DNA from 2 places in the Microbacterium sp. NPDC077644 genome. Region 2 is predicted to be linked to the other one. Evidence: predicted binding sites of a transcription regulator. Region 2 holds the regulator's gene; the other holds the start of a gene.
What was found. Region 2 encodes LexA, which represses DNA repair genes until DNA is damaged. Its sites were predicted from a motif close to TCGAACANNTGTTCGA; they were not measured.
Positions count from the first base shown of each region.

Region 1: the regulator LexA is predicted to act here: its motif matches at 2,211-2,226, upstream of AB0269_RS08915 (DUF222 domain-containing protein).

Region 1 is NZ_JBFBME010000002.1:415,130-418,297, reverse strand. Features, by position in the region: gene paaB (1,2-phenylacetyl-CoA epoxidase subunit PaaB) at 1-165, opposite strand, end outside; gene paaA (1,2-phenylacetyl-CoA epoxidase subunit PaaA) at 162-1,106, opposite strand; gene AB0269_RS08915 (DUF222 domain-containing protein) at 1,218-2,084, opposite strand; gene paaZ (phenylacetic acid degradation bifunctional protein PaaZ) at 2,841-3,168, opposite strand, start outside.
Region 2 is NZ_JBFBME010000003.1:32,960-38,793, forward strand. Features, by position in the region: gene AB0269_RS12155 (histidinol-phosphate transaminase) at 1-926, opposite strand, end outside; gene AB0269_RS12160 (LysM peptidoglycan-binding domain-containing protein) at 949-1,311, opposite strand; gene lexA (transcriptional repressor LexA) at 1,575-2,261, shown strand; gene AB0269_RS12170 (prolyl oligopeptidase family serine peptidase) at 2,376-4,247, shown strand; gene smpB (SsrA-binding protein SmpB) at 4,249-4,725, opposite strand; gene ftsX (permease-like cell division protein FtsX) at 4,785-5,702, opposite strand; gene ftsE (cell division ATP-binding protein FtsE) at 5,699-5,834, opposite strand, start outside.

The DNA.
Region 1 (3,168 bases), on a different contig from region 2:
GACGACCCAGATCGACGTGCCTTCGCCGCGCCGCGTGTACAGGTCGCGCGCGTTGCGCACCGCGAGCTCGGCATCTGGTGCATGCAATGAGCCGGCGTGAACATGGCTCATGCCGCGGTTCGCGCGGACGAACACCTCCCACAGCGGCCAGGTCTCCTCACTCATGCGGCCACCTCCTCGGTTTGCCGAAGGGCTTTCTTGCGGGCGTACTCCGCTGCGGCTTCGCGCACCCACGCGCCGTCTTCGTGCGCCTCGCGCCGCGCACGAACGCGCTCGGCGTTCATCGGTCCGCGTCCGGCGAGGACCTCGAAGAACTCGGTCCAGTCGATCTCGCCGCCGACGTACTGCTGCGCCTCCTCATCGAAGCGCAGCTCGGGGTCGGGCAGGGTGACGCCGAGCACCTCCGCCTGGGGCACGAGCATCCCGATGAAGCGCTGACGCAGCTCGTCGTTCGAGAAGCGCTTGATGTTCCAGGCCATCGACTGCGCCGAGTTCGGGGAGTCGCCGTCGGGCGGTCCGAACATCATCAGCGACGGCCAGTACCAGCGGTTCACGGCATCCTGGGCCATCTGGCGCTGCGCGTCCGTGCCCTGCATGAGGGTCAGCAGGATCTCGAAACCCTGCCGCTGGTGGAACGACTCCTCCTTGCAGACCCGCACCATCGCGCGGCCGTAGGGACCATAAGATGCTCGGCACAGCGGCACCTGGTTGCAGATCGCGGCGCCGTCGACGAGCCACCCGATCGCGCCCATGTCGGCCCACGTCGGGGTGGGGTAGTTGAAGATCGACGAGTACTTCGCCTTGCCTGTGATGAGCTGGTCGGTCATCTCGTCGCGCGTGATGCCGAGGGTCTGCGCGGCCGAGTACAGGTACAGGCCGTGGCCGGCTTCGTCCTGCACCTTCGCCATGAGGATCGCCTTGCGCTTGAGGCTCGGGGCGCGGGTGATCCAGTTGCCCTCGGGCTGCATACCGATGATCTCGGAGTGCGCGTGCTGGCTGATCTGACGGATGAGCGTCTTGCGGTAGGCATCCGGCATCCAGTCGCGCGGCTCGATGCGCGAGTCCGCGGCGATGATCTCGTCGAAGCGGCGCTGCTCGGCGCTCATGTCGTCGGCGCTGCTCGTCTCGGTGGGTTCCTCGGTCACGGCGACTCCCTCGTCTTTACTGACCGTACGTTCAGTAATTCTCTCACATTCGAGGGTTTCGCGCATCGTCGCCTACCCGGCCCGTTCTCGGATGCGGGGGCGCGGGACTCCCGCGGGGTGCCAGCGCTGCTTGCTGTCCCACCAGGCCGGTCCCCGGATCTCGGGGACGCCGTCGCGCATGCGGATCCGCCATTCGGAGAGGTGGAGGTTGCGGTGATGCCACCAGCACAGCAGGACGCCGTTGTCGGTGTGTGTGGGGCCGCCGTCGGCGTACTCGGTGACGTGATGGATCTCGCACCAGGATGCCGGGACGGTGCACCCCGGAATGACGCAGCCTCCGTCGCGAAGAGTGATCGCCCGGCGTTGCAGGGCGTTGAAGATGCGGGCTGAGGTGCCGAGGGCTGCGATGCGGCCGTTCTCGTCGAACATGACCCGCTGGATACCGCCCGCGCATCCGGTCTGCGCGGCCACGCGCGAGGGGATGCGGTCGCCGGTGTTGAGGATGGTCGCCCACCCGGCCCCGGATGCATAGTCCTCGGCTCTCACGGTGACGACGAGTGTCGGAGCGGCACCGCCGAGGTCGGGGAACTCGCCCGAGCGTGCGGCAGCGTTCACGATCATCGCGAAGGCGTCGTGCAGTTTCTGAGTCCTCGTGCGCCGATCGATCTCGGCCGAGGTGAGCACGTAGCCGCCCGGTGTCACGACATCGTCGGGGTTCTCGGTGAATTGCACGCCGACGGTCGGGTCGGCGGGTCCGTCGACGCGCGGGTTGAGGATGCTGTCCTGCAGCAGTTGCAGTTGCCCGGCCACTTCGGGAAGGAGGTTGCCTCGGACCGGAACACTGCCGTCGCGCTCGCGCCCGATGATGAAGCTGCGGGCTCTCGCCCCGGCGCTGTCGGACGGCTCGGCGCCGTCGGGGTCGAGGTAGGCGACGAGGATGCGCGAAAGGAGCCGGAGATCCTCGGGCGCGGCAACGGGCCGGAGTCGACGGCTCTGCCCTCGTCGTCGCGGATCGTCCCAAGGGCGAGGTCGGCGAGTTGCCGGTCGGCCTCGAGCCGGTCTTCGTCGAACATCCGGTCGTGGGACTGCTCGAGGGGCTCGATCGCGGCCAGGAGCCCGGCGACGCCGATCGCCCCGGACAGCATGGCCGCTCGCAGCTCGGGATAGCGGGCCGGCACGAACTCACCGCTCGACATCCCGCGGATCCGGCTCGTCAGGCGCGCGGCCTTCACGACACGATTCGCGTCACGCGTCTCGGTGCGGGTCAGCGCCCGCACGAGGTCGACGGGCCGGTCCCACCCGTACTTGGCGGCGATCTTGTCATCACGCATCGGCGCCGAGCGCTCGAGCACCTGGACGGAGGCTTCGATCTGCAGTGCTTCGATCCGCTTCTGGATGCGGCCGCTCGCCTCGAGAAGGGCAGCGATCTCGGCATCCGAGAGGTCGGGGATCTCTTCCCGATCGAACGCATCGCGGCCCGCCTCGGCGAGAGACCTGTCGAGGTCTTCGAGGTGGGCGACGATGCTGTTCATACCCCTATTCAACAGGGGGCCACGGACATTCCGACCCGAGAAACCGGCCGATCAGAGGGCTTTTTCGAGAATCGTGCATCGCCGCCGATGCTGGATGCTTTTCGTCGGTTCTGGATGCTGAGAACCGGCCGAAATCATCCAGCATGTGAGGCGCAGCCTCCGCCTACTCCTTCGAAACCAGCGTCAGCACGTCGTACGTGGCAACCGTCTCGTCGTCCTGGTTGCGGATGATGGCGTCCCACCGCACCTCGCCGTACTCGTCGGTCTCGCGGGGCGTGATCTGCTTAGCCGTCAGCTCCACGCGGATGCTGTCGCCCGGCGACACCGGAGTGATGAAGCGCAGGTTCTCCAGCCCGTAGTTCGCGAGCACCGGGCCGGGTTCCGGGTCGACGAAGAGTCCTGCCGCCCACGACACGAGCAGGTAGCCGTGCGCGACCCGTCCGGGGAAGAACGGGTTCGCGGCCGCCGCCTCCTCGTTCATGTGCGCGTAG
Region 2 (5,834 bases):
CCGAAGAGCACGAAGTTCGACCACGACTCGTGCGGCTGATACCCCAGCGCCTCGAGCGTGGCGGTGATCCGATCGCGCTGCTCCACGATCTCGTCGACCATGCCGAGCATGGTGTCCGCGTTGCGGAGGGCAGCGACGGCCGCCGCCTGGGTCAGGGCGCTCAGGTGGTACGGAAGCCTGACGAGACGCAGGGCGTCGATGAACGCCGGGTCTGCGGCGAGATAGCCGACCCGCGCGCCCGCGAACGCGAAGGCCTTGCTCATCGTCCGCGAAACGGCCAGCCGCGGGCGTCCGTCGAGGAGCGTGAGCGCCGACGATGCATCCCGAGGCGCGAACTCCTGGTAGGCCTCGTCGACGACCACGATGCCGCGCGCAGCCTCGTAGACCGCTTCGACGACGTCGAGGCCGAGCGGTGTGCCGGTGGGGTTGTTCGGCGAGCAGAGCATGACGATGTCGGGGTCCGCCTGCTCCACCTGCGCAGCGGCCTCTTCCGCCGTGATCGTGTAGTCGGCTTCGCGCTGCCCTGCGACCCACTGCGCGCCGGTGCCCTGCGCGATCAAGGGGTACATCGAGTAGGTGGGCGCGAATCCGAAGACCGTGCGGCCAGGGCCTCCGAAGGCCTGCATGATGTGCTGCAGGACCTCGTTCGATCCGTTGCCCGCCCAGATCTGGCCGGGCTCGAGTCCGTGCCCGAGATAGTCCGCGAACGCCTCGCGCAGTGACGTGAACTCCCGATCGGGGTAGCGGTTCACCTCGCGCAGCGCTACCGCGATGTCGTCGAGGATGTCGCTGGCGACCTCGTCGGGGACGGGGTGCGTGTTCTCGTTCACGTTCAGCGCGACGGGCAGCGGGGCCTGCGGCGCTCCGTAGGGTGTGAGTCCGCGAAGATCGTCGCGGAGGGGCAAGTCACCGAGGGAAGCAGTCACACTCCCCATGCTAACGGTGGGGTCAGTCGACGTACTCGGACGGGATGGCGAGCTCCTGCCCGACCTGCAGGGAGGAGGCGCCCAGCGCGTTGAGGCTCTCGATCTGGTGGATGACCGAGCGCGGGTCGGCGTTCGGCGCCACGGACTCGGCGATCGACCACAGCGTGTCACCGGGCATGACCGTGACCGTCTCGAAGCTCGCCGTGGGCACGGACTCGCCGGAGGCGACAGCGGCACCGCCGCCGAGAGCCGCGAAGGCGATGCCGGCGGCGAGCGGGAGTGCGGCGAGGCCCAGCAGCACGCGGCGACCGCGCACGGTCAGTCGCAGTCGCGTCGACGGACGGACGATGCGGACTGCCGGGGCGGCGATGCTGATGGTGCTCATGGGATTCTCCTCTGCCTCTGTGGCGTAGCGTTCGCATTCACCGCTCGGCCGGGAGCGATGAATGCGAAGCTACGTACCGAATGTATCTTCGAATTCGAACATCTGTCAAGACTTCTTCGAAACCTCGTGCGGGAAACCGGCGACACGCTCGAACAGATCTTCCGAATCGCGGCTTTTCTCGGATACGGTTTCGATAACGACACCCCACCACGGGCCACCGACATTCGAAGAGCAGCCCCGGAACCGCGCACGAAGGAGCACCCATGAGCGACACCGCCGCCACCGACGCCGAGGCTCCGCGCACGCGTCGCCGCAAGAGTCTGAGCCCCAAGCAGATGGCGATCCTCGAGGTCATCCAGACCTCGATCGCACGGCACGGCTATCCGCCGAGCATGCGCGAGATCGGCGACGCGGTCGGCCTCAAGTCGCTCTCGAGCGTCACGCACCAGCTCGGTCAGCTCGAGCTGAGCGGGTACCTGCGCCGCGACCCGGGCAAGACCCGCGCCATGGAGGTGCTCATCGACCTGCCTGGCGCGAGCGGCGAGAACCCGGCCGACGCCAGCACGCCCGTCGGCGATGCCGCCATGGTGCCGCTGGTCGGACAGATCGCGGCGGGCGTCCCGATCACGGCAGAGCAGCAGGTCGAGGAGATCTTCCCGCTCCCCCGCCAGCTCGTCGGCAAGGGCGAGCTGTTCATGCTCAAGGTCTCCGGGGAATCGATGATCGACGCCGCGATCTGCGACGGCGACTGGGTGGTCGTCCGCACCCAGAACACGGCTGAGAACGGCGAGATCGTCGCGGCGATGCTCGACGGCGAGGCGACGGTCAAGACCTTCCGTCAGCGCGACGGCCACACCTGGCTGCTCCCTCGCAACAGCTCGTTCGAGCCGATCCTCGGCGACGACGCCGTCGTCCTCGGCAAGGTCGTGGCCGTGCTCCGCGCGGTCTGACGCCCGGCATCCTTCGACGACGCAGAAACCGCCCTTCCCCGGCATCCGGGAGGGCGGTTTCTGCGTTGTCGGCTCTCGACGGCCGACGTCGGCAGGGCCGCATAGGCTCGAGTCATGCCTCAGCCGTACGGAACCTGGCCGTCGCCGTTCACCGCGTCGAGCATCGCCGCATCCGCGCCGCGCATCGACGGCGCTCGATTCGTTGGAGATGAGATCTGGTGGGGCGAGTCGGTTCCCGCCGAAGGCGGCCGCGTCACGGTCCGCAGTTCGAGCGGCGAGGAGCTCCTGCCTGCCCCGTGGAGCGCCCGGTCGCGCGTGCACGAGTACGGCGGCGGCGCATGGACGGCGGATGCCGACGGCACGCTGTACTTCGTCGACGGCCGGGACCAGCGGGTGCACCGGATGCCGCGCGGCGGGGAGCCGACTCCCCTCACGCCCGCCGGCGCGGAGGGCCGCGGACCGAACCATGGCGGGTTGCGACTGCAGAACGGCCGCCTGCTGGCGATCCGCGAGGATCTCGCAGCGGATCCGCACCGTCGCGCGATCGTGGAGATCCCGATCGACGGATCGGCGGCGGACGACGGCTCGGCCGTGCATGTTCACATCCAGGGGACGGCGTTCTTCGCGCATCCGGCGCTCTCGCCGGATGGCACCCGCATCGCCTGGGTCGAGTGGTCGGGGCGACGGATGCCATGGCAGGACGCCTGGCTCCGCGTCGCGACGGTCGGCGACGATTCCTTCGCGAGCATCCGCACCCGTGCGGCGCTCCAGCCCGAGTGGCTCGGCGACGCGGACCTGCTGTACGCCGACGACCCGTCAGGGCGCTGGGGGCTGCACCGGTTGCGCCTCGACGGCATCCAGGCATCGGACCCCGAGCCGATCGCGCCGGCCGACGCCGACACCGGGTACGGGTTGTGGGTGCTCGGAAACCGCTGGTATCGGCCACTGGCGGACGGGAGGATCGTCGCGGTCCGGACGAACGGCTCCGACGAGGTCGTCGTGATCGACGGCGACGGCACCACGCGCGCGCTCGATGTTCCTGCCACCGCGCACGTGAGCGTCGACGACGTCGCCGGCTCGCGCGTGCTGCTCTCGGGAGGAGGATCCGCCGTGAACGCCGGCCTGTGGTGCGTGGACGTCGATTCCGGTGAGGTGACTCGCGTTCGCGGCGGGTGCGCGACGGACACCGACTGGATGCCGCCCGCGACGCAGCTCACGATCGACGGCGCTCACGGCCCCGTGCACGCGTTCGACTACGCACCCGCGAACCCGCTGGTGTCCGCGCCCGACGACCAGCTGCCGCCCTACATCGTCTTCGTGCACGGCGGCCCGACAGCGCACGTCGCCGGCGCGGCATCCGCCGCCATCGCGTTCTACACGAGTCGCGGCATCGGCGTGCTCGACGTGAACTACGGCGGATCGACCGGCTACGGCCGCGACTACCGCGAGCGCCTCGACGGGCAGTGGGGTGTGGTCGACGTCGACGACGTGCTCGCGGCGGCGCGCGGGCTCGCCGAATCCGGACGCGCCGATCCCGCCCGCCTCGCGATCCGCGGCGGTTCGGCAGGAGGATGGACGGTGCTCTCGGCCCTCGTCCGCGGCGGCGTGTTCGCGGCGGGCATCAGCCGGTACGGGGTCACCGACCTGCGGATGCTGGCACAGGACTCGCACGACTTCGAACTGCACTACATCGACGGGCTCGTCGGCCCGCTGCCCGAGAGCGAGCAGATCTACATCGATCGCTCACCGCTCACGCACGCCGACCGCATCGATGTGCCGGTCCTGCTGCTGCAGGGCGCGGACGACCTGGTGGTCCCGCCCTCGCAATCGGAGGCCATCCGCGACGCCCTGGCTGCGCGCGGCATCCCGCACGAGTACGTGCTGTACCCCGGCGAGGGCCACGGCTTCCGGCGCGCGGAGACGATCGTCGACGCCCTCGAGCGCGAACTGGCGTTCCTCGGCCGGGCGTTCGGATTCGCCGGCTGAGCTACTCCCCCATGCGGTTGCGCAGACGCATGGCGCGCTCGGCCTCGCGGGTGTCCTGACGCTCCCGCAGGGTCTGACGCTTGTCGTACTCGCGCTTGCCCTTCGCAAGGGCGATCTCCACCTTCGCGCGGCCGTCGAGGAAGTACAGCTTCAACGGCACGAGGGTGTAGCCGCCGGCCGAGACGGCGTGCTCGAGCTTCTGGATCTCCTCGCGGTGCATCAGGAGCTTGCGGATGCGCTTGGCCGAATGATTCGTCCAGTGCCCCTGCGAGTACTCCGGGATGTGCACGGCATCGAGGAAGATCTCATTGCCCTTGATGTACGCGTATCCGTCGGACAGATTCGCGCGCCCCTGGCGCAGCGACTTCACTTCGGTGCCCGTGAGCACGAGCCCTGCCTCGTACGACTTCTCGATGGTGTAGTCGTGACGGGCACGGCGATTGGTCGCGATGACCTTCTCCCCGCGTTCCCTTGGCATGGTTCTCTCCTGTGCATCCTGTCGTACGGCCAGCCTTCAACCCTACAACAGCGACGATGTCAGGTGCGCAGCCAGCGACGGATCGCGAACCCGGCGGACAGAGCGGCGAGCACGACGCCGATCACGATGAGGATCGGGACGACGACGAGGGCGTCCTGCATGCTCACCCAGGTCGTGATGAAGGGCACGCGTCCCTTGAGGTATCCCTCGACGCCGAAGTGCATGCCGGCGATCATGGCAGCGCTCGCCAGCGCCGAACCGAGGAAGGCGGCGAACACGCCTTCGAGCACGAACGGCGTCTGGATGAACCGGTTGGATGCGCCGACCAGGCGCATGATCCCGATCTCCTTGCGTCTGGCGTAGGCCGACAGTCGGATGGTCGTGGCGATGAGCAGCACCGCGGCGATCAGCATGAGCACGGCGATGCCGACGGCGATGTACGTCGCCACCGTCAGGGCGGAGAAGAGCGGATCGAGGTACTGCAGCTGGTCCAGCACCTCCTCGACGCCGTTCACGCCGCTGAACGCCTCGACGATGACCTGCGACTGGCTCGGGTCCTTGAGCGTGATCCAGAAGCTGTCGAACATCTGGTCCTCGGTGAGGACGCTGGCCTGCTCGTCGCCGAGCTGATCGACGAGCTTCGCGTAGGCCTCGGCCTTCGTCTCGAAGCGGACCTCGGAGATCAGCGCGTTCAGCGCCGGGCCCTCCAGCTCGGCGCGCACCTGCTCGATCTGGTCCTGCGTCGCCTCGCCGTCGATGCAGGTCTCCTGCGTGTCCGACACGGAGGAGCACATGTAGACGGCGACCTGGGCGCGCTCGGTCCAGTAGTCGCGCATCGTGCTGATCTGGCCCTGCATGAGGATCGCAGCTCCCACGAACGTCAGCGACACGAACGTGACGAGCACGACGGAGATCACCATCGAGATGTTGCGACGAAGGCCCCCGAGGGCCTCCATCAGGATCAGTCCCACTCTCACGAGGTCGGCCCCACTTCGTCGTCATCGTCCGCGGCTGACAGACCGAGCCGGTCGGCGACGCCGAGCTCGGCGACATCGACCTCGGGCAGCACGATCGGATGCGTCCGGGGTGCCGCAGGCGCGGCCTCCTGG